Regions from separate parts of the Microcella sp. genome, predicted to be linked through region 1. Evidence: predicted binding sites of a transcription regulator. Region 1 holds the regulator's gene; the other holds the start of a gene.
What was found. Region 1 encodes HspR, which represses chaperone genes until heat shock. Its sites were predicted from a motif close to AAGTTGAGTCNNNNNGACTCAACTT; they were not measured.
Positions count from the first base shown of each region.

Region 1 (14,644 bases):
CTCGTCGCTAATGCCTTCACGGGCGGTGGCGTCGAGGCCGCGGTAGTACTCGTGGGCCAGGGCGCGCTTGCGCCAGGCAGCGGCGCGCATCCAGCGGCCGGGGGTCATCGACGCGGCGTCGAACGCCTCGCGGTCGGTGGGCTCAGGGTTCGAGCCTTCTGACTTCTCAGATGAGTTATTCATAGGGATGTCTCCTTCAGACAGTGTGTATGTCATATGACAACGAATGTCACAATACATATATTCCCGGAGGGCGTCAACCGCCACGGTCGCCATCGAGCGCGCGATCGATGTACCGTGACATCTATGGATGCTCCGCGCGATGATCTCGACCCGATCACCGCGATCGAGCGCGCCGTCAGCGAGCTGCGGCGTGCGGGCAGCCGGTCGCCGTGGAGCCGGCCGGCGGCAGACCAGAAGCACCGCGACGCGCATCAGCTCCATGACGGGCAGCACGGGCCGTTTGGGCGGAAGGGCCCGCGGCACGAGCATCCGTTCGCAAATATGGCGCGCTACCGACTGCTCTCGACGCTCGACCGCGTGGGCGACGGTGCGAGCGTGAACGAGCTCGCCGCCGCGATCGGCGTCGATCAGCCGCGCGCGAGCCGCGTGGTCGCCGACTGCGTCGAGCGCGGTCTCGTCACGAAGCAGACCGACCTCGCGGATGCCCGCCGCAGCGTCATCGCCCTCACCGACGCCGGCCGGGCCGTGCTCGACGAGCGCCGCCGCGAACGCCGCGCCGCCGTCGAGCAGGCACTGCAGGGCTTCTCCGCCGACGAGCGCGCGCAGTTCGCCGAGATGCTCGCCCGCTTTGTCGCCGGTGGCCGCTCGACCTGACGGCGGTGGAAGCGCTCAGCCGATGAGCGCGAAGACGACCCGGGTAACCAGGTAGCCGAAGCTGATCAGCATATAGATCGCGCCCTGCAGAACGACGGTGATCGAGATGCCGAGAGCTCCATCGACTGATGCCCGCCGCCATCCCCGCGCACCGAAGAGAACCTGCACGGTGGCTGAGACGGCCAACAACAGCATGAGGATGCCGATGATGGTGAACGCCACGGGAAGAGCGACAATCGCGAGCACACCGATGAAGGCCAGCATGAAGATGAGCGATGACACATTGCTAGCCCGCCGAGCGATTCGGGCGTCGTGATTTGCTCCTGGCCACATACTTCGGTCGTATCCGGCGCCCAGGTAGCTCGCGCGCCGAAGTGCTCGGTGAGTGTGCTCGGTGAACGCCGTTCCATCGTGCCAGCGCTCGCGTTGAGAGTCTGAAGGGTCAGGATGCCAGCCGCGCCCGAGCACCGCACCTCTATCGGCTGATTCGAGGGCGCGCGAACCCGGAGAGTCTTTGGGCACCGTAGGTGTGCGTTCGCTCACGTCTCGCTACTCGGCCACGGCCACGGGCGCTTCGGGCTTCACGAACAACATCAGGATGAATCCGATCACCAGGATCACCACGATGCCGAGAACGCCCCAGAGTGTGGCGTTAGGGATGTCCAAAGCGACCGCGATCGCGATGAAACCGACCCACGCGGCGGGAGAGAGGAAGCTCGCGGCCCGACCGGTCGTCGCGTACAAGCCGAAGATCTCGCCTTCCCGGCCGGGCGGGGTGACGCGCGCAAGGAGCGAACGACTCGCCGCCTGCACCGGTCCGACGAAGGCAGTGAGCAGAAGCCCGAAGATCCAGAACACGATGACGCCAGCGGGCTCCAGGAGGAAGACCAGGATTCCCGCGATACTGAGGCCCGCCAGTGAGTACAGGATGACGCGTCGAGCGCCGAAGCGATCGTCGAGGCGGCCGGCGAAGATCGTGGAAACACCGGCGATGAGGTTGGCAGCGATGCCAAACAGGATGACCTGCTCGGCGCTGAATCCGAATGCGACGGATGCCAGAATCGCGCCGTAGGTGAAGACGCCTGCCAGCCCGTCGCGGTAGACCGCGGCGGCGAGGAGGAACCAGAAAGTCTGACGTGCGTTGCGAAACAGATCGACGATGTTCCTCACGAGGATCCCGTACGACCGAAAGAAGCTGACTCGCTCAGCACCAGCGGCAGCGGGTGCCTCCGGTACGTTGAGGAAGATCGGAATCGCGAAGATGATCGTCCAGATCGCGCAGCACAGGGCGATCACGCGGAAGGGCAGACCGTTGTCGAGCGGAAGCCCGAAGAAGTCGAACGTCTGGGCGACGACGACGAGGATCAGCGCGAGGATGCCACCGAGATAGCCGAAACCCCAACCGAGGCCGCTGACGCGACCGATGGTGGCCGGCGTCGAGACCTGCCGCAGCATCGCGTTGTAGTTGACTCCTGCGATCTCACCAAACACGGAGCCGGCCGCGATCAACAACGCGCCGAACCAGAAGTAGGCAGGCATCGCTTCGACGAAGAACAGGCCGAGGGTGCACGCCACCAGCAGCCCTGTTCCGATGCCGAGCCACAGTTTGCGGTTGCCCGCCGCATCGGCACGCTGGCCGAGCACGGGCGCAATGAGGGCGATCAGGATGCCGGCGATGAGCCCGGCGATCCCATAGTTGGCCGCGAGCGCGTCGATCGCTTGTCCGTAGCGCGGGTCCTCAGGACCAAGAGCGGCGATCTCCGGGTCGATGAAGGCGTCAGAGGTCAGGTACAGCGCGGCGAACACGAAGGTCACAATGACCGTGTTGAAGGGCTGTGTGGCCCAGTCCCAGAACGCCCACGACCACACCGCCTTCTTGGGTACGGCGCCGGTGGCTTCAGTGCTACCGACTGCCGCAACCGCTCCCGTGCGAGCAACGGTGGGGGGAGTGGCGGCTGATTCGTGTGCGACGTCGTTGTCGGAGGGCTTCTCAGTCATGGGCTCACGCTATCCCGCAGCAGTGAACAACAGGTAGCGCGAATCGGCATCGTTTTCGCGCCGCGCATCGTCACCCCAGGCACGCGAACACCTCGTCGGTGAGAGCCCGGGCGTCGACGGCGAGACCACGCCGCGCGAACCACTCGGCAATGACGCGGCAATCGCGCTCGAGCAACTCAAAACCGCTCGGGTTCGAGACCACGTCGACGAGTTGTGGCAGGTCGATGACCACGATGCGCCTGTGGTGCACGAGCAGGTTGTAGGGCGACAGGTCGCCGTGCGCCCAGCCCTGGTCGGCGAACAGCAGCAGCACGCTGCGCACCTGCTCGAAGAGCCTCGCGAGCTCGGCGCGGTCGACGCGCACCTCTGCAAGTCGAGGCGCGGCGGCGCGGCAGTCGCCGATGAACTCGAGCAGCAGCTCGGTGCCGAGCACCTGCACCGGGTACGGAACCGGTGCGCCGAGCATCCACAGGCGGCTGAGCGCGTCGAATTCTGCGGCTGCCCAGACGCCGGCCTGCACCTGGCGCCCGTAGCGGGATCCGCGCTCGACCGCTCGAGTGTCGCGCGACCGCCGCAGCCGGCGGCCCTCGGTGTACTGCGACGAGCGATGGAAATCACGATGGTCGGGGTCGCGGTAGCGCTTCGCGGCGAGCACCACGCGATCGCCGCCCGCAACACCGCGCTCGATCAGATGCACATCTGCTTCTTTGCCGGTCTTGAGAACGCCGAGCTCCGTATCCCAGGCGGCGGATGCGGTGATCACCCAGTCGGGGCGCGGTGCGGGCCCGCGTTGCGTCGGTGTGGTGAGGGGCCAGGTCGACCATCGCTGGTCGGACCCGGGCTCGTCGGGGAGCGCAGAGAAGGAATGGTGCAGGTCGAAAGAGGTCACGAGAGAACTCCGAATGCCGGAGGCCGCCGCGCTGAGAGAGAAGGTCTAGACGAGAGCGGCCCGAATGGTCGAGGGGTATGCGCGCAGGCTGACGACAGTCATGGCGTGCTCCTCTCTCGACGGGGCTGTTCTCGATGGCGCGAAGCGCTGGTGCGCGATCCGACTACCGCCACGCTAGCCCCGCGCGGCAGCCTCGGACAAGAGCTACCTGAGAATTGAGCCAGTGCCGCTCAAGTTTGTGCCTCTCGACTTGACAGCGAGCATCCGGAAATCCAAACTTGATACAGCGCGACTCAACCTTTCGCGCTCCCTGATCTCGTAAGGAGCACCACCATGGCTCGTGCCGTCGGTATCGACCTCGGAACCACCAACTCCGTCGTCTCTGTTCTCGAAGGTGGAGAACCCACCGTTATCGCCAACGCAGAAGGCTTTCGCACGACCCCGTCGGTCGTCGCCTTCACGAAAGACGGCGAGGTGCTCGTCGGCGAGACCGCAAAGCGCCAGGCGGTTACCAACGTCGACCGCACCATCGCGAGCGTCAAGCGCCACATGGGCACCGACTGGAAGGTCGAGGTCGACGACAAGAAGTACACCCCGCAAGAGATCAGCGCGCGCATTCTGGCGAAGCTGAAGCGGGATGCGGAGCAGTACCTGGGCGAGAGCGTCACCGACGCCGTCGTCACGGTTCCGGCGTACTTCAACGACGCCGAGCGCCAGGCCACGAAGGAGGCCGGCGAGATCGCGGGCCTCAACGTGCTGCGCATCATCAATGAGCCCACCGCGGCCGCGCTCGCCTACGGCCTCGACAAGGGCAAGGAGGACGAGCTCATCCTGGTCTTCGACCTCGGTGGCGGAACCTTCGACGTGAGCCTGCTCGAAGTGGGCAAAGACGACGACTTCAGCACGATTCAGGTGCGCTCGACCGCCGGCGACAACCGCCTCGGCGGCGACGACTGGGACGGCCGAGTCGTGGCCTACCTGATCCAGCGCTTCAAAGAGACCACGGGCGTCGACGTCAGCAACGACAAGATCGCCAAGCAGCGCCTCAAGGAGGCCGCCGAGCAGGCGAAGAAAGAGCTCTCGAGCTCGACGAGCACGAGCATTCAGCTGCCCTACCTGTCGCTGACCGAGAACGGCCCTGCGAACCTCGACGAGACGCTCAGCCGCGCCAAGTTCGAAGAGCTGACGAAAGACCTGCTCGACCGCACGAAGAAGCCGTTCGAAGACGTCATCCGCGAAGCGGGCGTCAAGGTCGACGACATCGCGCACGTCGTGCTCGTCGGCGGCTCGACCCGCATGCCCGCCGTCACCGAGCTCGTCAAGAAGCTCACGGGTGGCAAAGAGCCCAACAAGGGCGTCAACCCCGATGAGGTCGTGGCCGTCGGCGCCGCACTGCAGGCCGGTGTGCTGAAGGGCGAGCGCAAAGACGTTCTGCTCATCGACGTCACCCCGCTGAGTCTCGGCATCGAGACCAAGGGCGGCATCATGACGAAGCTCATCGAGCGCAACACGGCGATTCCGACCAAGCGCAGTGAGACCTTCACGACGGCCGACGACAACCAGCCGAGCGTGGCGATCCAGGTCTTCCAGGGCGAGCGCGAGTTCACGCGCGACAACAAGAACCTGGGCACGTTCGAGCTCACGGGCATCGCGCCGGCTCCGCGCGGAATTCCGCAGATCGAGGTCACCTTCGACATTGACGCCAATGGCATCGTGCACGTGTCGGCGAAAGACAAGGGCACCGGCAAGGAGCAGTCGATGACCATCACGGGCGGCTCGTCGCTCGCGAAAGAAGACATCGAGCGCATGGTGCGCGAGGCCGAAGAGCACGCCGCCGAAGACAAGGATCGTCGCGAGAAGGCCGAGGTGCGCAACAACTCTGAGCAGCTCGTCTACTCGATCGAGAAGCTCATCAAGGAGAACGACGACAAGCTTCCTGACGACGTCAAGGGCGAGGTGCAGGCCGATGTGGATGCTCTCAAGACGGCGCTCGCCGGTGACGACGACGCGGCGGTGAAGACCGCGTTCGACGCCCTCAACGCCTCGCAGACCAAGCTCGGTGAAGCGATCTACGCTGCCTCGCAGATGGACCCGACGCCCTCGGAAGACCAGCAGGAGTCGTCGAACGACGATGACGTGGTCGACGCCGAGATCGTCGACGACGAAGACGAGTCGGAGAAGAACGCGGACAAGGACAAGGGCTAGTCATGGCGCCGAAGAAGCGCGACGACGAGAACGACGCGAACCTCGAGCCGATCGACGAATCGACCGAGCCTCTCGCCGAGGACGGCGCGGTGACCGATGCAGAAGAGATCGACGAACTCTTTGCGGCGGAAGACGCCGACGTCGAGGTGTCGGAGTCGGGGAACACTCTTGACGCCGACATCGACCACATCCTCAGCGAGGCCGGGCAGCGCGAGATCGAGGAGTACCGCGATCGCGCCGCCCGCGCCGAGGCCGAGCTCGCCAACTTTCGCACGCGCGTCGAGCGCGACCGCGCCGCGAACCGCGAAGCGGTCATTGCCGACGTGATCCGTTCGCTGCTGCCCGCGATCGACGACCTCGATCGCGCGGCCGCGCACGGCGACCTCGAGGGCAGCCCCCTCGAGCTCGTGGCGCAGAAGCTGCGGGCGGCGCTCGAGCGCTACGGTCTGCGCTCAGTCGGCGTCGTGGGCGAGCCCTTCGACCCGGCGGTGCACGAAGCGATCGTGCAGCTGCCGAGTGCTGACGTCACCGAGAACACCGTGGCTGACGTGATCGAGGGCGGCTACGCCCTCGGCGACCGCCTCGTGCGGCCCGCCAAGGTCGCTGTCTCGGTTCCGCAGGGGTAGGTGAGGCATGGCCAGTCAAGACTGGTTCGAGAAAGACTTCTACGCCGTGCTCGGCGTGAAGAAAGATGTCTCTGAGGCCGAACTCAAGAAGGCCTACCGCAAGCTCGCGCGGCAGTACCACCCCGACTCGAACCCGGGTGATGCCGCCGCCGAAGCGCGCTTCAAAGAGATCAGCGAAGCGCACTCGGTGCTGAGCGACCCGGCGCAGCGTGCCGAGTACGACCAGGTGCGCGCCATGGGCTCCGGCGCCCGCTTCACGGCGGGCGGTGCTCCGGGCGGCTTCGACGATGTCTTCGGCGGGATGTTCGGGCAAGGTCAGCGCGGAGGTCAGCGCACCGCCCCCGGTGGCTTCGAAGACATCTTCGGCGGCATGTTCGGCAACGGCCGGTTCGGGCAGACGAACGGCGGCTTTCGCGGATACGGCGGCCCCACGAAGGGGCGCGACCAGGTCGCGACCGTGGGCCTCGAGTTCATGACCGCGATTCAGGGCGACACCGTGACGCTCGAGCGCCCGGGCGGGGGCAAGCCGCTGCAGGTCAAGATCCCCGCCGGTGTAGCCGACGGGCAGAAGATTCGACTGCGCGGCAAGGGCGAGCCGAGCCCCGACGGCGGCGAGGCCGGTGACCTCGTGCTCACGGTGCAGGTGCGCAAGCATCCGGTCTTCGAGCGCGACGGTATTCACCTGCGCGTCGATGTTCCGGTCACGTTCGTCGAGGCGGCACTGGGTGCGACCATCGAGGTGCCCACCCTCGGTGGTGCTCCCGTCAAGCTCAAGGTGGCGCCCGGCACCCCCAGTGGCCGTGTGCTGCGCGTCAAGGGCCGCGGGGTGACGACGAACAAAGGCACGGGCGATCTGCTCGCGACCGTGCAGGTGGCGGTGCCCGCGCACCTCAGTGCCGAGGCCCAGAAGCATCTGCAGGCCTTCGCCGCGGCGCTGCCCGCCGAGAATCCGCGTGACGAGCTGATCACTCGAGCGCAAGGATAGGAGCGAGAGGGGTGGAGGCCATGGACGAGAGCAGCCCGATCTTCGCGATTGCCGTCGCCGCTGAGCTCGCCGGCATGCACCCGCAGACGCTGCGGCAATACGACCGGCTCGGGCTCGTCTCGCCGACGCGCACGGCTGGCCAGAGCCGCCGCTACTCGATGCGCGACGTCGTGCAGCTGCGCGAGATCGCGCGGCTGAGCGGCGAGGGCCTCAACCTCGAGGGCATTCGCCGCATTCTCGAGCTCGAGAACGAGGTCATCGCCTTGCGCTCGCGCGTGCGCGAGCTCGAGACGGCACTCGCCGATGAGCTGCTCGCGCGCCCCGGCCGTCGCGTCTTCGCGGCTGGCGCCGAGGGCGACGTCGTGTCGATCAAAGCCGGCACGCGCGTGCAGAAAGCGAATCAGCTGGTCGTCTGGCGCCCCTTGCGGCGCGGCTGATCCATGACCGTCGACACTCTTCTCAACGGCCTGAGCCGTCGCCCCGACATCGCCACGGCAGAACTGCGGGCGTGGGACGCCGCCGATCGCTATCTGCTCGACACCGCCGCCCCGCTACTGAGCGACCGCGCGACCGAGGTCGTCGTCATCGGCGATACGCACGGGGCGTTGACGCTGGGCGCTCTCGCACTCGGCGCGCAGCAGGTTCGCGTGCAGACCGACTCGCTCGTGGCCGAACGGGCCCTGCAGGCGAACGCCGCCGAGCTTGGCGAGAGCCGCTTCACGCTGCATCCGCTCGACGAGGTCGTGACCGCGGCATCGCGCCTCGTGCTGCTGCGCCTGCCTCGCGCGCTCGACCATCTCGACGCCATCGTCCGCGAGATCGCGCGGGCTTGCCCGTCTGACGTCGTGGTGCTCGCGGGCAACATGCTCAAGCACATGACGCCGACGCAAAACGACGTGCTGCGCGAGAGCTTCGAGCAGGTCGACGTGTCGCTCGCGCGCGGCAAAGCGCGACTGCTCACGGCGCAGCGGCCGCGCGCCGTCTCGTCGCGACCGCCGACCGAAACCCGCATCGACGAGCTTGACCTCACGATCGTGGCGCTTGCGGGCGTCTTCGCCGGGGCGTCGCTCGACATCGGCACGCGGGCGATGCTCGAGGTCGCCGACCAGTGGCCTGCCTATGAGCGCGCGATCGATCTCGGATGCGGAACCGGCGTGCTCGCCACGACGCTCGCCCGCCGAGAGCCCGGCGCGCACGTCATCGCGAGCGACATCTCGGCGGTCGCCGTCGCGAGCGCGGCTCTCACGGCGCAGGCGAACGGTGTCGCGATCGAGGCCGTGCGTGACGACGGACTCTCACTGCAGCCCCACGGCAGCGCCGACCTCATCGTGCTCAACCCGCCGTTTCACGTGGGCGCCGCGGTGCACACCGGAGTCGCCGAGCGACTGTTCGTCGAGGCCGCGCGCGTGCTGCGGCCGGGCGGCCAGCTCTGGGCCGTGTGGAACAGCCACTTGGCGCACACTCCGGCGCTCGAGCGCGCCGTGGGCTCGACTCGTCAGGCCAGCCGTACCCCGAAGTTCACGGTGACCGTCTCGCGCAAACGCTGAGCGACTTCGTCAGCGCTGGGCTTCGGCGAGCTTGCCTCTCAGCTGCTCAACCGTGAAGTGCGGAATGTACCCGGGCTGATCGCGCTCGATGCGCCAGCTGTCGGTGAGCGCTCCGCCGTCGACGACGTCGAAACCGATCTCGTCGATGAGCGCGGCCACCCGATCGCGCGCGTCGGCGTCGTCGGCATAGACGGCCAGCGCTCGACGCCCGTCGGAGCCTGCGGGCTGCGCGTGCGTGAGGATCTCGCGCGCCGGAATGTGGTTGAACGCCTTCACGACGCGCGCACCGGCGAAGTGCCGGGCGACGAGTTCTGATGTGGTGGTCTCGCGAGCATCCAACTCAGCGATCGCGCCGTCGCGACCTGGGTAGTAGTTGTTCGTGTCGATCACGATGCGCCCCTCGAGCAGGTCGCTCGGGATGCTCGCGAGCGCCCACAGCGGAACCGCGACGACCACGATCTCGCCCGCGTGCGCCGCCTCGGCTACCGTGCCCGCGCTGGCCAGGTCGCCCAACTCGGCGACGACCGCGCCGAGCGATTCAGGGCCCCGCGAGTTCGCCACCACGACTTCGTGCCCCGCTCTCGTCAGTGCGATGGCGAGGGTGCCGCCGATGTTGCCCGAACCGATGATGCCTATCGTCGTGGTCATGCTGGGTGCAATCGGTCAGCACGCCGGTGCATTCCCCGTTCGCCGTGAGCGCAGGAGAGTCGGGGGCCCGCGCTGGCTTCACAGCCAAGCGCGGCGTAAACTTGAGTCATACCGACTCAGGTTCATCCGACACCAGGTCAACCAGCAGGAGAGCACACCATGGCCAACATGCAGGGCGCCCCCTCTAGCCAAGAGCAGCAGAAGTCTGCCCTCGAGCAGTACGGCGTCAACCTCACCGAGATCGCACGGTCGGGCAAGCTCGACCCGGTGATCGGGCGCGACGCCGAGATTCGACGCGTCAGCCAGGTGCTCAGCCGCCGCACGAAGAACAACCCCGTGCTCATCGGTGAGCCCGGCGTCGGCAAGACCGCCGTCGTCGAAGGCCTCGCCCAGCGCATCGTCGCGGGCGACGTGCCCGACTCACTCAAAGACAAGCAGCTCGTCGGCCTCGACCTGTCGGCGCTCGTCGCCGGCGCGAAGTACCGCGGCGAGTTCGAAGAGCGCCTCAAGGCGGTGTTGAAAGAGATCGACGAGTCGAACGGCCAGGTCATCACCTTCATCGACGAGCTGCACTCGCTCATGGGCGCGGGAGGCGGTGAGGGCTCGGTCGCGGCCGCCAACATGCTCAAGCCCATGCTTGCGCGCGGCGAACTGCGCATGATCGGTGCGACCACGCTCAACGAGTACCGCGAGTACATCGAGAAAGACGCTGCGCTCGAGCGCCGCTTTCAGCAGGTCTTCGTCGGCGAGCCGAGCGTCGAAGACACCGTCGCCATTCTGCGCGGCCTGAAAGAGCGATACGAGGCGCACCACAAGGTGACGATCGCCGACAGCGCGCTCGTGGCAGCGGCATCCCTCAGCAATCGCTACATCACGAGCCGCCAGCTGCCCGACAAGGCCATCGACCTCGTCGACGAGGCCGCGAGCCGCCTCAAGATGGAGATCGAGTCGAGCCCCGTCGAACTCGACGAGCTCAAGCGCGCCGTCACGCGCCTCGAGATCGAAGAGCTCGCGCTCAAGAAGGAGAAAGACGAGGCCTCGAAAGCGCGTCTGGTGAAACTGCGCGATGAGCTGAAAGAGAAGACCCAGCAGCGGGATGCTCTGCAGCAGCGCTGGAGCCTCGAGAAGTCGGGCCTCACCGCCGTCGGCGAGTTGAAGACGCGCCTCAACGAGTCGCGCATCGCGCTCGACAAGGCCATGCGCGAGGGCGAGTACCAGCAGGCCTCGAAACTCAACTACGAGATCATTCCGGGCATCGAGCAGCAGCTCGCCGACGCCGAGAGCGTTGAGAGCGGCCCTCGCATGGTCAACGATCAGGTGACCGACGACGACATCGCGGCGGTCGTTGCGGCGTGGACGGGTATTCCCGTCGACAAGCTCACGCAGGGCGAGACCGAAAAGCTGCTGACCCTCGAAGCCGAGCTCGGCAAGCGCATCATCGGGCAGAAAGACGCGGTCGTCGCCGTCGCCGAGGCCGTGCGTCGCACCCGGGCCGGCATCAGCGACCCCGACCGCCCGACCGGCTCGTTCCTCTTCCTCGGCCCGACGGGCGTGGGCAAGACCGAGCTCGCGAAGGCGCTCGCCGACTACCTGTTCGACGACGAGAAGTCGATGGTGCGCATCGACATGAGCGAGTACGGCGAGAAGTTCTCTGTCTCGCGCCTCATCGGTGCCCCTCCCGGCTACGTGGGCTACGAGCAGGGAGGTCAGCTGACCGAGGCCGTGCGTCGACGGCCCTACTCGGTGATCCTGCTCGACGAGGTCGAGAAGGCCCACCCCGAGGTCTTCGACCTGCTGCTGCAGGTGCTCGATGACGGCCGTCTCACCGATGGTCAGGGTCGCACCGTCGACTTCCGCAACACGATCCTGATTCTGACCTCGAACCTGGGTTCGCAGCTGCTCATCGACCCGTCGCTCGACTGGCCGGCGAAGGTCGCGGGCGTCAACGACATCGTGCGACAGGCGTTCAAGCCTGAGTTCGTCAACCGTCTCGACGACATCGTTGTCTTCTCGCCGCTCTCGGTCGACGACCTCGGCCAGATCGTCTCGCTGCAGATCGACCGCCTCGAACGCCGTCTCACCGAGCGCCGTCTGCAACTGGCGGTGACGCCGGATGCTCGCACCTGGCTCGCCGAGCGCGGCTACGACCCCGTGTACGGCGCGCGGCCGCTGCGCCGCCTCATGCAGCACGAGATCGACGACGCCCTCGCCCGAGCGATACTGTCGGGCACGATTAGCGACGGCGACGTCGTGCGGGTCGACGTGGCACCGGGTGGCGACGACCTCGTGGTGGCCCGTATGGCTGACGTGCCTGCCTAAGCTGCTGCGTCGGAGTTCGGAGCAGCTGCTTCGGCGACCGGCCAGCTGATCTCGGTGAGCAGGTCCATCGGATCCCCACCGGGTTCGGGCTCGGTGAGGTACGACTCCCACATGAGCGGCCCGGGGGTCAGCGAGTGCTCGCCCATCCACTCGGTGAGAAGTCCGTAGCTCTCACCGAGAGTGTCGTACGAGCCGCGGTGCACGACCCGCGCGACGCGGCCGCCGGGCAGCGTGAACGCCCCGACTCCGTCTTCGGGCACCACCATGCCTGCGCTGGGCACACCGCCCGCGACGTCGACGGTGTCGGTGGGCATCCCGAAGTAAATGGCGAGCGGCGGGCCTGTGATCGTGATCTGCTGGCGACTCAGCACGGCGGGAACCGCCTGGAACGCGCGATCGAAGAACTGCGGCAACGTCGACAGGGGTACGACCTCGCGCAGCACCGCGACGGGGCACGGGTCGACGGTGAGCAGATGCGGAACAGCCTGGGTCTCGGTCATGAGAACCTCCAAGGTCGGAGGGGATGCCGCTCAGTGTGATCCTCTGCCGTGTCGCGGTAAAGGGCCGAAGGTCCTGAACCTAGACGAGGGCGGCGCGCACCGCGAGCGCGATGACGAGCGCCCCGCCGACGAGGGCGGTAACTCGCGCGCCCTTCGGGCCCGTGAGCACCCGCCCGACGAGCGACCCGGCCGTCGTGAGCAGCAGTTGCCAGCTGAGCGAGGCGGCGAAGGCGGCGAGCACGAACACCGCTCGCTCCGCCGCGGTGGCGTCTGCGGGGATCGTCGAACTGCCGATGAGCGCCGCGAAGTAGACGACGGTCACGGGGTTGATGAGCGTGAGCGCGCTGACGGTCACGAACAGCCGCCATGCCGTCACGCGACGCACGCCGACCCGAGCCGTCGACGCATCAGCATCAGCCGCGCTGTGCTCGTCGATCTCGACCGCCGTGATCGGTGCCGCTTGCCGACGGAACGCGGGCCACGCGAGCACGATGCCCAGCACCACGAGCACGACCACCGAGATCCACCGCAGAGGCTCTTCGATCTGCAGGATCAGGGGCGCGATCACGGCCCCGGCGGTGACCGCAACGGTCGCGTAGATCCCGTCGACCGTCGCGGCGCCGAAGGCGCCGCCCGCGGCCACTCGCGCGCCGTGCCGCGCGCCGAGAGTGATCAGCAGCGCGGCGATCGCACCGACGGGTATCGCCAGGGCATAGCCCGCGATCGCGCCAGCCAGCAGTGCCTCCAGCACGGGCATCCTCTCGGTCAGACCGCCCGCATCGGCGACCGGCCCGACGAGATTACAGCAGCGCGGGCATGACCTCTTTCTCGAACAACTCGATACCGCTCGTGTCGTAGGCGGCCTCGGCGAAGTAGGTGATGGCGTAGGTCATGCCGAGTGACTCGCGTGCCTTGAGCTGCTCGACGATCTGCTCGGGAGTGCCGGCGAGACCCGACCCGTTGCGCAGGTCGGCGACGGCCTTCGCCGCGCGCTCGTCACCGATGTAGGGCGTCAGGCGCGCTTCGATCGCGGCGATGCGCTCGGCGACCTCCGCCTCATCGCGGCCGACGACGGTGTTGAAGTTCGACGACCGCGTGATCGCGTCGAAGCTTGTTCCGAGTCGTTCGCAGTGACCGCGCAGAACCTCGCTCTTGTGCGTGAACTCTTCGGGGGTGCCGGCGAAGTTCGTGTACCGGGCGTACTGCGCGGCGATGCGCAGGGTTACCTTCTCGCCGCCGCCGGCGATCCAGAACGGGATGCCCTCCTTCTGCACGGGTAGCGGCCGAACGATCGCGCCGTCGACCTGGTAGTACCGGCCATCGAGGGTCGCCGTGCCCTCAGACCAGGCCTGCTTCATGATCTGTACGCCCTCGTCGAGCATGCGCAGGCGGTCGCCGATCTCGGGGAACCCGTAGCCGTAGGCGTTCCACTCGTGCTCGTACCAGCCGCCGCCGATGCCCATCTCGACGCGACCCCCCGAGACGTGGTCGACCGTGGCAGCGACCTTCGCCAGATAGGCGGGGTTGCGATAGCCCATGCACGTGCACATCTGGCCGAGGCGCACGCGCTCGGTCACAGCGCCGAACGCCGCCATGAGGCTCCACGCCTCGTGCGTGGCCTCGTCACTCGGCACCGGCACGGTGTGAAAGTGGTCGTAGACCCAGATCGACTCCCACTGCCCCGCATCGGCGTGCAGCGCGAGACTCTTCATCACCGCCCAGTGCTCGTTCGGGTCGATGTCGACGAGGTCGTGGCGCCAGCCCTGGGGAATGAAGAGTCCGAATCTCATGCACCCCACGCTACGCCTGGGGAGCATCCTTTCGCGCAGCGCGCTTCTCGCGCGCCGCCTTCGCGGTGGCCGCCGCGCGCGTGGCCAGGTCGACGCCCTGCCGATTGAGCTTCTTCGCCCGCTCGCTCTCGGTGCCGAGAATCGCGAGTCCGCCGAGGGCGATGAGAGTGCCGGGGCCGGGCAGAGGCATGAGCACGACGCCCAGCCCGACGGTCGTGCCGCCGACCACCTTCACGCCGGTGCGGTAGGCCCGGTCGAGCTTCGGGCGTCGCCGAATCGCCTCGCGCGCCGACGCCGCGG
Region 1 is NZ_JAHHDS010000003.1:1,562,796-1,577,439, forward strand. It holds gene KL788_RS09330 (hypothetical protein) at 1-183, opposite strand, end outside; gene KL788_RS09335 (MarR family winged helix-turn-helix transcriptional regulator) at 307-837, shown strand; gene KL788_RS09340 (hypothetical protein) at 853-1,119, opposite strand; partial or broken gene KL788_RS14110 (DUF2510 domain-containing protein) at 1,225-1,380, opposite strand; gene KL788_RS09345 (MFS transporter) at 1,387-2,835, opposite strand; gene KL788_RS09350 (serine protein kinase RIO) at 2,906-3,724, opposite strand; gene dnaK (molecular chaperone DnaK) at 4,058-5,929, shown strand; gene KL788_RS09360 (nucleotide exchange factor GrpE) at 5,932-6,555, shown strand; gene KL788_RS09365 (DnaJ C-terminal domain-containing protein) at 6,563-7,540, shown strand; gene KL788_RS09370 (heat shock protein transcriptional repressor HspR) at 7,561-7,977, shown strand; gene KL788_RS09375 (class I SAM-dependent methyltransferase) at 7,981-9,087, shown strand; gene KL788_RS09380 (NADPH-dependent F420 reductase) at 9,097-9,735, opposite strand; gene KL788_RS09385 (ATP-dependent Clp protease ATP-binding subunit) at 9,895-12,054, shown strand; gene KL788_RS09390 (GyrI-like domain-containing protein) at 12,051-12,554, opposite strand; gene KL788_RS09395 (LysE family transporter) at 12,634-13,305, opposite strand; gene KL788_RS09400 (LLM class F420-dependent oxidoreductase) at 13,355-14,344, opposite strand; gene KL788_RS09405 (PGPGW domain-containing protein) at 14,355-14,644, opposite strand, start outside.

Region 2 (14,644 bases), 460 kb from region 1:
CGCAGTGGGCGCGTCATATCGAGCACGATGCCTCGTGGAAGGCATATGTGGTCGGCGGGCGCGAGGCACTCGCCGCCCTGTAGCGCGCACACGGCACGATCGAGGCCGTCTGGCACTGGCGGTTGCCCCTGAATCGCGCTAGACCGGGCCTGTGACGCGAATCAGTTCGGCAGTGCGCCGCTTTCCGCTTGTTGCCGTGACCGTGGTCATCGGCGCGACAGCTGGCGCACTCGCCCTCTCGGGGTTCGAGCCTGCCGCGCGCTGGCTCGTCTCGCTCTACGCACTGGGCATTGCGGCCATGGAAGCCGTCAGCATGGTGCGTGGGCTGCTTGCGAAGCAGTTCGGCCTCGACATTCTCGCCGTCACGGCCATCGTGAGCACGGTCGTGGTGGGGGAGTACTGGGCGAGCCTGATCATCGTGTTCATGCTCGCCGGTGGCGAGGCCCTCGAGGTGGCCGCCGCGGGTCGTGCGCAGCGCGAGTTGCGGGCGCTGCTCGATCGGGTGCCGCAGCAGGCGCATCGCATCGAAGACGACGGCTCGGTGGCCGACATTGCCGTCGATCTGGTGCGCGTCGGCGACCGGCTGCTCGTTCGGCCCGCCGAGATTCTGCCCGTCGACGGCGAGCTGGCCAGCGGCCTGGGCAGCCTCGATGAGTCGTCGCTCACCGGTGAGAGCCTGCCGGTCGACAAAGAGGTCGGCGATGCGGTGCTGAGCGGTTCGGTCAACGGCCCGGCCGCCATCGAGATCGTGGCGACTGCCGTCGCTGCTGATTCGCAATACCAGCGCATCGTCGAGCTCGTGCGCGAGGCCTCCTCCAGCAAGGCGCCCCTCGTGCGGCTCGCCGACCGCTACGCCCTGCCGTTCACCGGCGTCTCGCTCGCGATCGCGGGAGTCGCCTGGGCGGTGAGCGGTGACCCGGTGAGGTTCGCCGAGGTGCTCGTCGTCGCCACGCCCTGCCCGTTGCTCATCGCCGCCCCCGTCGCGTTCATGGGCGGCATGAGCAGCGCCGCGAAGCGCGGCATCGTGATGAAGAGCGCGGCCTCGCTCGAGAAGCTCGCTCGCGTGCGCACGGTGGCCTTCGACAAGACCGGCACCCTCACCCAAGGGCGCCCTGCCGTCGTCGGCGTGCACCCTCGGCCCGGCTTCGACGAGCGCGAGCTGCTGCACCTCATGGGCTCGGCCGAGCAGTACTCGTCGCACGTGCTCGCCGCGTCGATCCAGCAAGCCGCGCTCGATCGCGCCGGCGCCCTCAGCCCGTCGACCGACGCGCGTGAGGTGGCGACCTTCGGAGTCGAGGCGACCGTCGACGGTCGCCGCGTGCGGGTCGGCAAGCCCGCGTTCGTCGCCGAGCACGCTGCCGACCTCCAGGTGCACACCGCCGAGAGCGGCGCCGCTGTTGTCTATGCGGCGGTCGACGGCCGCTTCGCCGGTGTCATCGTGCTGCGGGATGCCGTGCGCGACGATGCCGCCGACACTCTCGTCGCCCTGCGCGCGCTCGGAGCCGAGCGCATCCTCATGGTCACCGGTGATGTCGCTGCCACCGCCGGGCCGATCGCCGAGAGCCTCGGCATCACCGAGCTGCACAGCGAATGCCTGCCCGATGACAAATTGCGGATCATCCGCGAGGCGCAGCTGCGCCCGGTCGTCATGGTCGGCGATGGAGTCAACGACGCCCCGGTGCTCGCCGTCAGCGACGTCGGCATCGCCATGGGCGCCAAGGGCTCGACGGCGGCGAGCGAGTCGGCCGACGTCGTGATCCTGCTCGACGACATCGCCCGCGTCGCCCGCGCCGTGGCGATCGGTCACCGCACGGTGCGCATCGCGTTGCAGAGCATCTGGCTCGGCATCATCATCTCGATCGGCCTCATGCTCGTCGCCGCGGCGGGACTGCTGCCCGCCGTCGTCGGCGCCACCCTGCAGGAGGCGGTCGACCTCGTCGCCATTCTCGGGGCGCTGCGCGCGGTGCGGGCAGGGGTGGCGCCCGTGCCGGGGCTGGATGCGCCGCCCACGGCCGCACGAACGCCAACGGGCCCCGAACCCGAGGGTTCGAGGCCCGCGCGGCGCGCGTCGAGGTCGAGCTAGGCCGAGACCTCCTGGCGCTCGTTCGAGGTCGCGACTTCGATCTTGCGCGGCTTGGCCTTCTCGAGCACCGGGATCATGACGCTCAGCACGCCGTTCTCGTAGTGCGCCGAGATCTGCTCGGTGTCGATGTCTTTGCCCAGCGTGAGCTGTCGCAGGAAGGTTCCGGCGGCGCGCTCCCGCGCGAGCCACTGCACGCCGTCGAGCGAGCGCGGCGTGCGCTCGGCGCGGATCGTGAGCAGCTGGCCGTCGACGTCGACGTCGACCGAACCGGGGTCGATGCCCGGCAGGTCGGCGGTCAGCACGTAGTGGTCGGCGTCGCGGTAGAGATCCATCGGCATCACGCGCGGGCTCTCGCGGCGGTCGAGCAGGTTCGCGGCGACGCGGTCGAGCTCGCGGAACGGGTCGAAGATCATGCTCATCGTGTCGTTCTCCTTCACGTCGCCCGCCGAGGCGGGCCGAGGTTTCGAGAGTTGAGCCGGGGTGACTCAACTACGACGATATTAGCACTCGACACATGAGAGTGCCAGAGGTTCGCGCAGGGCGAAAGACCTGGTGAGACCTCGTTCTGGGTTGTTCAGTACCCGGCGAAGTAGTCGGTCTGCACGCGCTTCGCACCTGCGCGGCGCAGTGCTGAACGTGCGGCGGCGACGACCGAGGGAGGGCCGGAGACGTAGGCACGGCGCGACGCGAGGTCGGGCACGGCCTCGCGCAGAGCATCCGTCGTCAGCTCGTCGCGCGTGAGCGTGACAAGGCGCGCACCCGCAGCCTCGATCGTGTCGCGGTAGAGCACCTCGTCGGGGTTCGACGGCACCACGACCACGACGATGTCGCGTTGCTCGCCGCGCGCGACGAGACTCGCGAGCTGACTCGCGAAGGGTGTCACGCCGATGCCGCCCGCGAGCAGCAGCAGTGGGATGCTCGCATCGCGCGGCAGCACGAAGTCGCCGGCGATCTGGGTGGCGGCGATGCGAGTGCCGGGCTCGAGACTCGCGAGCGCGGCCTTGAACGAGCTGCCGCCCTCGGGAGTGCGGATGCCAATGGCCAGACGCGGCTCGCTCTCCGCGACCGCGCGCTCGGGTGCCGAGGCGATCGAGAAGGTGCGGCGCAGACCCCGGATGTCGGCCTTGTGAGGCAGATGCAGCTCGAGATACTGCCCGGCGTCGAATCGCACGGGGCGCGAGGGCTCGAAGAGCCACTCGGTGGCAGCGGGCGACAGGGGCCTCTGCTCGAGCACGCGCACCGAGAACCCGCTGCGGCGCGAGGCCGCGAACGCGACGATGTTGCCGACGACGAGCGCGAGCTCGGGCGAGGTGTAGATCGGTCCGAACCCGAAGGGCACCGAGAAGGCGACCGCGACGACCGCGGCGGTGAGCCAGCGCTGCCAGTCGCGAGGCGGCAGGGTCTGCGGCTCGCTGAGCATGAACCCCGCGAGAAACACGACGGGGAACAGCTGCAGCACCGTAGCGACAGCGCCCAGTGGTGCGGTGCCCGTCAGCACCAGCCGTGCGCCGATGATGACGATCGTGAGGGCGATGAACACGAGCCCCACATCGAGTCGTCGAGTCCGGTCGAGCAAAAGCAGAGCACCAACGGCGACGGCGGGCAGCAGGGCAGGCGTCGCGATCCACCAGAACCCGACGCCCTGGCCGAGGTAGTAGCCGATAATGCCCGCGATGAGCACGCCCGTCGCCGCGGGGTTCAGCAGGTGCCGGCCGCGCCACACGATGAGGTACTTCGAGAGCGCTGCGAGCACCGCGGCGCCGGCGGCGGCGATGAGCCCCGTGGTCGTGAGGCTCGGCTGCACGATGCAGGTGATGATGAGCGCCGTGATCACGCTCGACTCGCGGTGCGGCACGACCCGGGCGAGGCGGGCGGCGACCTCGTTGGCACCGAGGGTCGCGACGAGCACGACGCCGAGCGTGCCGAGAATCGCGTAGGGGTCGGGTCCGATCGCTCCGAGAAACGCGAACAGCACGGCCTGCACAAGCACGATCGCGAGGGTGATCGTCGCCAGGCGGTACATGCTCACGCGGCCGGTCAGTGCATCCACTCGTGCCCTCATGCGAACAGCTCCCCTCGAAAGCCGGCGCTCGCCTCGAGGCCGGTGTGCGTGCTCAGTCGAACCCACTCGAACGCGAACGCCTCGCAGAGACGCGCCGGTTCGACGAAAAACAGTGCTGTCGCGAGACCGTCGGCGAGCAACGCGCTGTCGGCGACGACCCACGTGGCGACGACGCCGTCGGCCACCGGTCGCCCCGTGACGGCGTCGACGATGTGGTGCAGGCCCTCGCCCCACGCGCGCCGATTGATCGCCGAGCCGCACAGCGCGGCATCGGTCACCTCGGCGACACCGACCGCCTTCGTCGGGTCGGCCGGGTGCTCGAGTGCGATGCGGATGCTGCGCTCGCCCCGCACGCGCACGTCACCGCTCGCATCGACGAGCGTCTCGGTCACGCCGCGGGCCGCGAGCAGGTCGCCGATGAGGTCGACGAGGTAGCCCTTGCCGGCAGCGCCCACGTCGAGCTGCACGGGGGCCACAGTGTCGAGCACGAGGCCGTCTGCCGTCTTCCGCAGCGCGATCGAGTCTGCCCAGCTGGGGGCGGGCAGGGCGTCGCCCGCGGGGCTGAGGCGGTACGCGGCGTCGTAGCCGAGCCGCTCGAGTGAGGCACCGACGAGGGGGCTCACGCGGGCATCCGTCATCGCGTGCAACTGCTCGTAGAGCGCGAACAGGGGTGCGGCGTCGGCGGGCAGGCGCCATGACCCCGGCGCGCGGGCGATGCGCGACACGAGCGAGTCGTCGCGAAAACGCGACCAGTCGAGGTCGAACTGCTCGATGCGCGCCATCACAGCTTCGAGGTCGTCGTGCGCGAGCGGAGCGCCGAGCGAGCTCGTCGGGGTTTCCGCTGTACCGACCCCGATGCGCCAGGGCACGCCGATCGCGTTGAAGTTGCTCGGCTCGACGGTGCTCGGTCGGGCCTCAGCCCTCGACGGCATCCGCCTTGATGGCGTTGAGTGCCTCGCGGAATCCGTTGCTCGTGAGCGACGAGCCGGCCACGACCGTCACATCGAGGGTGTCGATGTCTTGACCGATGACGAGGTCGCCTATGCCATCGGCGAACTGGCCCTGATAGTTGGCAGTCGTCGGGTTGTTGGGGTTGATCGTGATCTCGACGTCGGTGACGATGTCGTTCGCGAGCTCGAGCACGACGATGATGTTCTCGCTGCCGTTAGGCGACTGGTACGTGCCGTTGGCTTGAAAGCTGCCGTCGCGGTAGCTCGCGTCGACGGGGGCTTCGGCCTCGGCCGCCGTCGAGCAGGCGGTGAGGGTGGAGAGCAGTGCTGCGGCTGCGCCCAGCGGCGCGGCGGCTCGGGCCATGGTGGTGCGATTCACGGGTACTCCTGATGTCGGTCTGCGGTGCGCGATGCAAAGCGGGCCGGGCGAGAGCACCCAGCGTTCAGTCATTCAACGGTCAGAATGTCGCTTCTCGTTGGGTATTCGCTGTGTTCAGGCACGCGGTTTGCTCCACGCGGGGGAGGAAAGGACTTGCGGAATGTTTGTTCGTAAGGTGTACTAACAAACGTGACAATGGATGTCGACGGTTGGGAACCGCGCCGCGCACTGCGCCCGCGAGCCAAGGTGCTGCCTGAGCAGGCCCGTGCCCACAACCGTTCGCTGGTGCTGCAGACGCTGTACCGCTCCGGCCCGCTGAGCCGGGCCGACCTCGCGCGCGAGACCGGGTTGACTCGTGTCACGGTCGGCGATCTCGTCGGTGAGCTCATCAGAGAGTCGCTCGCCCTCGAGCTGGGCACGCGCGTCGACGGCCACCGCCCCGGCAAGCCAGCCACGCTGCTCGACCTCAATCGCGACGGCCATCGCATCGTCGGTCTCGATCTCGGCGACACCGACGTTTTCCGCGGCGCCGTGCTCGATCTCGACGGCACGATTCTTCATCGCCATGAGGTGGATGCTCGCTCGCTGACCGGCGCCGCCGCGACCCGCGCGGTGCACGAGTTGGCAGCCGCGCTCGTCGCCCTCGCCGACCGGCCGCTGCTCGGCATCGGCATCGGCAGCCCGGGCGTCGTCGACCGCACCGGCACGGTGCTCAGCGCGCCCAACCGCGGGTGGCGCGATGAGCCCCTGCAGCGCGAGCTTGCCGCGGCGCTCGGAGCGCCCGTCATCGTGGCCAACGACGCGAACGCCGCAGCGCTCGCCGAGTTCGGCTTCGGCGGGGCCTCGCGCGACCTCATGCTCGTCATGGTGGGCTACGGCGTCGGTGCAGGACTGCTGCTCGACGGCACGCCGTTGCACGGCCCGCGCTCGGCGGCGGGCGAGATCGGGCACGTCGTCGTCGGCACCGATGGCGGCGAGCCGTGCGCGTGCGGCAAGCACGGCTGCCTCGAGACCTGGCTCGCCGTACCCCGCCTGCTCGCCCGCATCGCCGCCGGCGAACCGCGCGATGAGGTGCTGCGCCAAGCAGGCGAGCGTCTCGGCATCGCCCTCGCCCCTGTCGTGGGGGCCCTCGACCTCAGCGAGGTGGTGCTCTCGGGCCCCGCCGAGCTGCTGGAAGGACCGCTCGCCCAGGCGACGGTCGACACCCTCCGTCAGCGCACCATGGAGCAGTTCCATGGCGCACTGACGGTGCGCATGACCGCGCTCGGGGCCGACATCGTGATGCGCGGCAGCGCTGTCATGGTGCTCTCCGCGCGACTAGGGGTCTCGTAGCCGCGAAGCCCCCGCATCACCGGACACCGGCACCAGCCGGAGACCATCGCCCTAGGAAAGGAACACAGCATGAGGAAGCTCAGCATCGTCGCGCTCGGCGCGGCGGCGGCCGTCGCCCTCGCCGGCTGCGCCGCGGAGGCCCCCGAGGCCACCACCGGCGCAGAGATCCGTGTGTGGCTCGTCGGCACCGACACCCCCCAAGAAGCTCGCGACTACCTGGTCGAGACCTTTGAGGCAGAGAACCCCGGCAATACCCTGGTCATCGAAGAGCAGGCGTGGGGCGGCCTCGTCGACAAGCTCACGACGAGCCTCTCGGGCAGCGACAGCCCCGACGTCGTCGAGGTCGGCAACACCCAGGCGGCGGCCTTCACCAGCGCCGGCGCGTTCCTCGACCTCACCGGCGACTTCGAGGCGCTCGGCGGCGACGACCTGCTGCCCGGCTTCGTCGAGGCCGGCACCTACGACGGTACGTTCTACGCGGCGCCCTACTACTCGGGTGCTCGCGTGGTGTTCTATGACACCGCGATGTACGACGCCCTCGGACTCAGCGTGCCGACCACGCTCGAGGAGTACGTGGCGAACGGCCAGGCGATCGCCGAGGCGAACGCCGGTGTCTCAGGCATCTACTTCCCGGGTCAAGACTGGTACAACGCTCTGCCCTACGTGTGGGAGCAGGGCGGCGAGATCGCCACGTTCGAGAACGGGGAGTGGGTTGCCGGCTTCTCGAGCCCCGAGTCGATCGCCGGTCTCGAGATGGTGCAAGAGGTCATGACGACCGCCTCGGTCGCCCCGAAAGACGGCAACGAGGCCGAAGCGCAGGTGCCGTTCTGTGCCGGTGAGGTCGGGCACCTGAGTGCTCCGAGCTGGTTCAAGTGGAGCATCCTGGCCCCGGCCGACGCCGACGCGCCCGGCTGCCCCGAAAAGGAGGCCACCCTCGGCGTCTTCGCGCTTCCCGGCCTCGACGGCGGACCCGCGCAGGTCTTCGCCGGCGGCTCGAACATCGCCGTCTCGGCGAACTCGGCTCACCCCGAGCTCGCGAAGAAGGCGCTCGCCATTCTGCTGAGCGCCGAGTACCAGTCGATCATGGGCGGCGCAGGCCTCGTGCCCGCGCTCGTCTCGCTCGGCGACACGATCGGCACCGACGCGACCGCTCAGGCGATCTCGGCGGCGGCGAGCAACGCCAAGCTGACCCCCGCCTCGCCCGCCTGGGCAGAGGTCGAGGCGGCCGGCGTGCTGCAGGACTTCTTCGTGCAGATCGCGCAGGGCGGCGACGTCGCTGAACTCGCGGCCGAGGTGGATGCCCGCATCACGGAGATCCTGAACTAAGCAGAGCCGCTGCACCCGCAGTGCATCGACCCGGTGGTGGCCAGTAGCCGCTGGCCACCACCGGACGGTGACCATCGCCCTAGGACGGTGACGGCACCCTCTCAGTCTAGAAGGAGACCCCCCTCATGGCCCTGGCACCCCCCGCCGTCGGCTCTCGCCGACGCCGCCGCGGAGCCCTCGCCCCCGCCATGCTGCTCGTGCCCACCGGGGTCGTGCTGCTCGCGATCATCGGCTGGCCGCTGCTGCAGCTGATCATCATCTCGTTTCAGGAATACGGTCGAGCCCAGGTCTTCGGCCGCCCGCCCGAGTGGGTGGGCCTGCAGAACTACATCGACGTTCTGACCGACTCGTTCTTCTGGGAAGTACTCGGGCGCAGCATCCTCTTCGCCGCTGCGAACGTCGTGCTGACGATGGTGCTCGGCACCCTCGTCGCGCTGCTCATGATGCGCCTGCACAAGTTCTTCCGCCTGCTCGTCTCGGTCGGGCTGCTACTCGCCTGGGCGATGCCGGCACTCACCGCCGTGGTCGTCTGGGGGTGGATGTTCGACACCCAGTACGGCGTCATCAACTACGTTCTCAGTCAGCTGCCGGGCGTCGATCTCATCGGCCACTCGTGGCTCATCGAGCCGCTCAGCTTCTTCGCCGTCGCGACCATGATCATCACCTGGCAGAGCGTGCCCTTCGTGGCGTTCACCATCTACGCGGGTCTCACGCAAGTGCCTGACGAGGTGCTCGAAGCCGCGCAGCTCGACGGCGCCGGTGCGGTGAGCCGCTTCCGGCTCATTGTCTTTCCGTACCTCAAGTCGATCTTTCTCGTCGTCACGATCCTTCAGGTCATCTGGGATCTGCGGGTGTTCACCCAGATCTACGCCCTGCAGGGCATCGGGGGCATCCGTGAGCAGACGTCGACGATCGGCGTCTACATCTTCCAAACCTCACTCGGCACGGGCGACTTCGGGGCGGGCGGTGCCATTGCGGTCATCCTCGTCATCGTGATGATGACGATCTCGATCTACTACGTGAAGAAGTCGATTCAAGAGGAGTCACTGTGACCGCCGTCATCGCGCGCCCCGCGCCCGCTCCGGCCGTGCGCCCGGCTCGCGGCGACGGTCCGCGACGCCCCATCAGCCCCGCGCGCCTCAAGCGCCAGCTGTGGACCATCGTGCTCAGCGCGATCGCCGTCGTCGTCTTTCTCGTGAGCGTCTTTCCGGTCTACTGGATGGTCAACACGAGCCTGCTGCCCAACAACCTCATCCGGGGCCCGGTGCCGCACTTCTGGCCCGACGAGCTGACCTTCCGCAACTACGAGCTCGTGCTCTTCGGCGACACCCGCGCGCCCTTCCTGCCGGCGCTCGGCAACTCGCTCGCGGTCACGCTGCTGACGGTCATGGTCGCGCTGCTGTTCGCCTTCTTGGCGGCGCTCGCCGTCACGCGCTTCCGCTTCCGCGGCCGCAAGGCGTTCATTCTCACCATCCTGGTCATCCAGATGATTCCCGGCGAGGCGATGATCGTCTCGACCTTCCGGGTGCTCGACGGCTGGCAGCTGCTCAACACGATCGCGGGGCTCACCCTCGTGTACGTCGCCACCGTGCTGCCGTTCACCATCTGGACTCTGCGCGGCTTTGTGAACGGCGTGCCGATCGAGCTCGAAGAGGCGGCGATGATCGACGGCTGCACGCGCACGCAGGCGTTCTGGAAGGTCACCTTCCCCTTGCTCGCCCCGGGCCTGGTGGCCACCGGCGTCTTCGCGTTCATCCAGGCCTGGAACGAGTTCTTGCTCGCCCTCGTCGTCATGAGCCGCCCCGAGATGATGACGCTGCCGGTCTGGCTGCGCACCTTCCAGCAGGCGACGCAGACGACGAACTGGGCGGCGATCATGGCGGGCTCGACGCTCATGGCCATCCCCGTCATCATCTTCTTCCTCATCGTGCAGGGGCGCATGACGAGCGGTCTGGTCGCCGGGGCGGTGAAGGGATGACCGCTCTCAGCGTTGTGCAGGCCCGACGCCTCGCGTCCGCGACCCTGCTGCCCGGCTTCGAGGGCACGACTCTGCCCGAGTGGCTCGCCGACCGGCTGAGATCGGGCCTCGCGGGTGTCTGCCTCTTCGGCGGCAACATCGTGTCGCGTGCGCAGCTCGCCGAGCTCGTCGCGTCGATTCGCGCTGCGAGCCCGCGCGCCATCATCGCGATCGACGAAGAGGGCGGCGATGTCACGCGGCTCTACTACGACGTCGGCTCGCCCTACCCGGGCAACGCGGTGCTCGGCCGGCTCGATGACGAGCAGGTCACCGAGCATGTCGCGCGCATTGTCGGCTGGGAGCTGCGGCGCGTCGGCATCGATCTCGACCTCGCGCCCGACGCCGACGTCAACTCCAACCCGCGCAACCCGGTCATCGGCACCCGCTCGTTCGGGGCCGACCCGCACCTCGTCGCGCGCCACACAGCGGCCTGGGTACGCGGGCTGCAGTCAACGGGCGTCGCCGCGTGCGTCAAGCACTTTCCTGGGCACGGTGACACCGAGCTCGACTCGCACCTCGCCCTGCCGGTCGTGCGCGGTGCGATCGAGCAGCTGCGTGAGCGCGAGCTCGTACCGTTTGCGGCGGCGGTCTCAGCCGGAACCCGCACGGTCATGACCTCGCACATTCTGCTGCCCGATGTCGACCCCGATCACGTCGCGACCTTCTCAAACCGGGTGCTGCAGGGCCTGCTGCGCGACGAGCTCGGCTTCGGAGGCGTCGTCGTCTCCGACGCGCTCGACATGGCGGGCGCGAGCGCCGAGTCGGGCATTCCGCTCGCCGCGGCACGTGCTCTCGCGGGCGGCAGTGACCTGCTCTGCATCGGCACCGACAACACTGATGAGCAGCTCGACGAGATCGAGACGGCCGTTGCCGACGCGGTCGCTTCGGGTGCGCTGACGGATGCCCGACTCGCCGACGCCGCCGCTCGAGTTGCCGCCCTCGCAACCGAGTCGGCCGAGCTCGCCGCGCAGTTGCCCGTGCCCGAGTGGGTGACTCTCGACGATGAGCCGCAGTTCGACCCCGCGCTGCTGCGCAGCGCCATCGACGTGCTGCCGAGCACGATCGTCGCACCCGATCGCGTGCTCGTCGTGCTGCAGACGGTCGCCAACATCGCCGTGGGCGTCGCACCGTGGGGCCCGCAAGCGGCGGGAGCAGAGGTGCTCGTCGTCACCGAGGCCGAGGGTGCCGAGGCCGTGGTGCACAGCCTGCCGGAGGGTGCGCAGGCGGTCATCGTGGGTCAGGGCATCCACCGTCATGACTGGACCCGCGCGGTGGCCGAGCGCGTTCGCGCCGAGCGGCCGGGCACGATCGTCGTCGAGATGGGCTGGCCCGATGCCTCAGCGCTCGCCGCTGATCTCACGACCTGGGGCGCGTCACGGGCGATGGGCGGCGCGCTGGTCGAGCGGCTCGCCGAGCTCGAAGGCGATGTGGCATGACCGCGGTGGGCCCCACGCTGCGGGTGGGCATCGACATCGGCGGCACGAAGACGCACGGCGTCGTGATCGATGAAGCTGGCACGATCGTCGAGCATTGGCGCAGTGCCACCGGTTTCGGGCCGCATGAGGTCGTCGCGGCCGCTGTCACGGCCGTCGAGCGGCTCGCAGAGCAGCGTGGCGTTCAGGCATCGACCTTCACATCGGTCGGCATCGGCATTCCGGGCCGCGTCGACAGCCGGGCCGGTCACGTCGCGCACGCCGTCAACCTCGGCCTCGACGACCTCGACCTCGGCTCGCAGCTTGAGGCGATGCTCGGGCGCTCGGTCAGGGTCGAAAACGATGTCAATGCGGCGGCGCTCGGCGCGCACCACCTGCTGGTGCCGAGCGAGTCGCGCTCGATGGCCTACTTGAATCTCGGCACGGGCCTGGCCGCGGGCCTCGTGCTCGACGGAACCTTGTGGCGAGGCGCGCGCGGTGTCGCCGGCGAGATCGGGCACATTCCGGTCGACCCGCGTGGCGAGCTCTGCGCGTGTGGGCAGCGAGGCTGCCTCGAGACCCTCGCCTCGGGCTCGGCTCTCGCGCGGCTCTGGCCTGAAGGATTCGTCGACGGGCGGCCGCCGCTCGCGCGCGAGCTCTTCGCCTCCGCTGAGTCCGGTGCCCCGGCGGCGCGGCGAGCCGCCGATCGCATCATCGAGAACATCGCCGCGGCCGTGCGCATCCTGGTGCTCACGGTCGACGTCGACGCGGTCGTCATCGGGGGAGGCCTGAGCTCTCTCGGTGCGCCGCTGCTCGGCGGGGTGCGCGCTCGGCTCTCGGCTGACGCGCGCACCTCGCCGTTCCTCGCCTCGCTCGACCTCGGCGAGCGCATCCTGCTTGTGCCCGACGGCGTCGATGTCGCCGCGGTGGGCGCCGCCCTCGTGGGGGCGGCTGGCGTTGCGGCGCCTCTGCAGCCGAGCCCCGCGCTGCCGCGATTCGCTCCCGTCGCGCCCGAGGTGCCGGTGTGACCGAGGTCGTCATCGTCGACTCGCCGGCGCGGGCCGGCCAGCTCGTCGCCGACGAGATCGTCGCGCTCGTGCAGCGCAGAAGCGACGCCGTGCTCGGGCTCGCCACCGGGTCCACCCCTCTGCCCGTGTACGAGGCGCTGCGGCCGCACGCGGCCCTGCTGCGCGACGTGCGCGGATTCGCGCTCGATGAGTACGTGGGGCTGGCGGCAGGGCATCCGCAGTCGTATCGTTCGGTGATCGAGCGCGAGGTGATCAACCCTCTCGGGCTCGACTCGGCGCGGGTTCGGGTGCCGGGCGATGACGACGGCCCGATCGAGATGGCGGGAGACCGCTACGAGGCGGCGCTCGAGGCTGCCGGAGGCGTCGACCTGCAACTGCTCGGCATCGGCGCGACGGGGCACATCGGGTTCAACGAGCCAGGCTCGTCGTTCGCCTCGCGCACGCGCGTCAAGACTCTCACCGAGCAGACCCGGCGCGACAACGCTCGCTTCTTCGACGCGGTCGACGACGTGCCGCTGCACTGCATCACGCAGGGGCTCGGCACCATTCTCGCCGCGCGGCACCTCGTGCTTCTGGCGTTCGGGGCCGCCAAGGCCGAGGCGCTCGCGGCCGCAGTCGAAGGGCCCGTGAGCTCGTCGCTGCCCGGCTCTGCCATCCAGTTGCACGGTCATGTGACGGTCGTCGTCGACGAGGCTGCGGCGTCGCACCTGCGGTTCGCCGACTACTACCGGCACTCGTGGAGGCACAAGCCGGCCTGGCAGGGGCTCTGAGCGCTGGTCCTGCGACTACTCCGTCGGTTCGGCGTGCAGCTCGACGTCGGCCTCGGTGACCCGCCAGTCGACGAACCGCACGCTGAAGCCCGCTCGCATTGGCGCGCACAGCATCGGCCCGATCAGGGCAGTCTCGTGCGGAAAGCGGGCGACGCGCACGAGCCGCCATGACGGGTCGTGCGATGCGCGGGCCCGGATCACGACGGCGTCGGCGATGCGGGATGCCCGCACGGTCACCGTCGTTCCGACCCAGTCATCGACACGACCGGTCGACCAGTCGCTCGCACCGACGGTGACGACGGCGCCGAGCTGCTGGTGCCCATCGCTGTGCTCGACCCCGGCTTTGATCCAGTGCGCCTCATCAGCCCAGATCATCAGCCCGGCCTGATCGAACTCACCGGTGAAACCCGTGAGGTCGAAGTCGACCTCGACAGCGGTGTCGAGGGGCCACTCGGTGAGCAGCGCGTGGCCGTTGTCATGGCGAAAGCTGTAGGCGGTGTCGCGCCACCAGTCGCTGCCCTCGACGGCCTCGACGATGAGCGCGCCGCCAGCATCGGGCGCCGCCGCTACAGGCTCGCGCGACCAACGTGCCTGCTCGGCCCATCGCTGCAGGCCGTTCACCGTGCGACCTCCGCACCTGCCGCCCAAACCTGCTTGACCTGCCAGTCGGCGTCGAGCACGACGAGGTCGGCCGCGTAGCCCGGCGCGAGTCGGCCCCACTCGTGCTCGCGGCCGAGCACGCACGCGGGCGTGAGCGTGAGGGCCTCGATCGCGGCCGTCTCGGTGACACCCGCGACGGTCACGGCGGTGCGTAGCGCGGCGTCTTGCGTGAGCGTCGAGCCCGCGATCGTCTCGGTGCCCGAGAGGTGGGCGATGCCGCCGCGCACGTCGACGTTGAGCGAGCCGAGTTGGTAGTAGCCGTCGTCGCCACCCGCGGCCGCCATGGCGTCGGTGACGAGCACCACCCGGTGCGGGGCCGCCCGAAACGTCATCTGCACGACCGAGGGGTGCACGTGTACGCCGTCGACGACGAGTTCGAGCGAGACACGGTCATCATCGAAGGCGGCGGCGATCGGCCCGGGGTCGCGGTGGTGGATGCCCGGCATCGCGTTGAACACGTGCGTCACGAGCGTCGCGCCCGCGTCGAAAGCCTCGCGCGCAACCTTCTCGTCGGCTTCGGTGTGGCCGACCGCGACGACGACGCCGGCCGCGACGAAGCGTCGGATGGCGTCGATGGCGCCGGGCAACTCGGGCGCGATCGTGACCTGGCGAATGGCCCCGCGCC
Region 2 is NZ_JAHHDS010000003.1:1,104,162-1,118,805, reverse strand. It holds gene KL788_RS07260 (hypothetical protein) at 1-83, shown strand, start outside; gene KL788_RS07255 (heavy metal translocating P-type ATPase) at 152-2,083, shown strand; gene KL788_RS07250 (Hsp20/alpha crystallin family protein) at 2,080-2,502, opposite strand; gene KL788_RS07245 (ferredoxin--NADP reductase) at 2,658-4,133, opposite strand; gene KL788_RS07240 (FAD:protein FMN transferase) at 4,142-5,077, opposite strand; gene KL788_RS07235 (hypothetical protein) at 5,061-5,474, opposite strand; gene KL788_RS07230 (ROK family transcriptional regulator) at 5,670-6,806, shown strand; gene KL788_RS07225 (extracellular solute-binding protein) at 6,876-8,132, shown strand; gene KL788_RS07220 (carbohydrate ABC transporter permease) at 8,258-9,184, shown strand; gene KL788_RS07215 (carbohydrate ABC transporter permease) at 9,181-10,110, shown strand; gene nagZ (beta-N-acetylhexosaminidase) at 10,107-11,585, shown strand; gene KL788_RS07205 (ROK family protein) at 11,582-12,589, shown strand; gene KL788_RS07200 (glucosamine-6-phosphate deaminase) at 12,586-13,359, shown strand; gene KL788_RS07195 (DUF1349 domain-containing protein) at 13,375-13,980, opposite strand; gene nagA (N-acetylglucosamine-6-phosphate deacetylase) at 13,977-14,644, opposite strand, start outside.
Region 2: a site for HspR is predicted at 2,551-2,575, ahead of KL788_RS07250 (Hsp20/alpha crystallin family protein). Genes of this name have one in related genera too.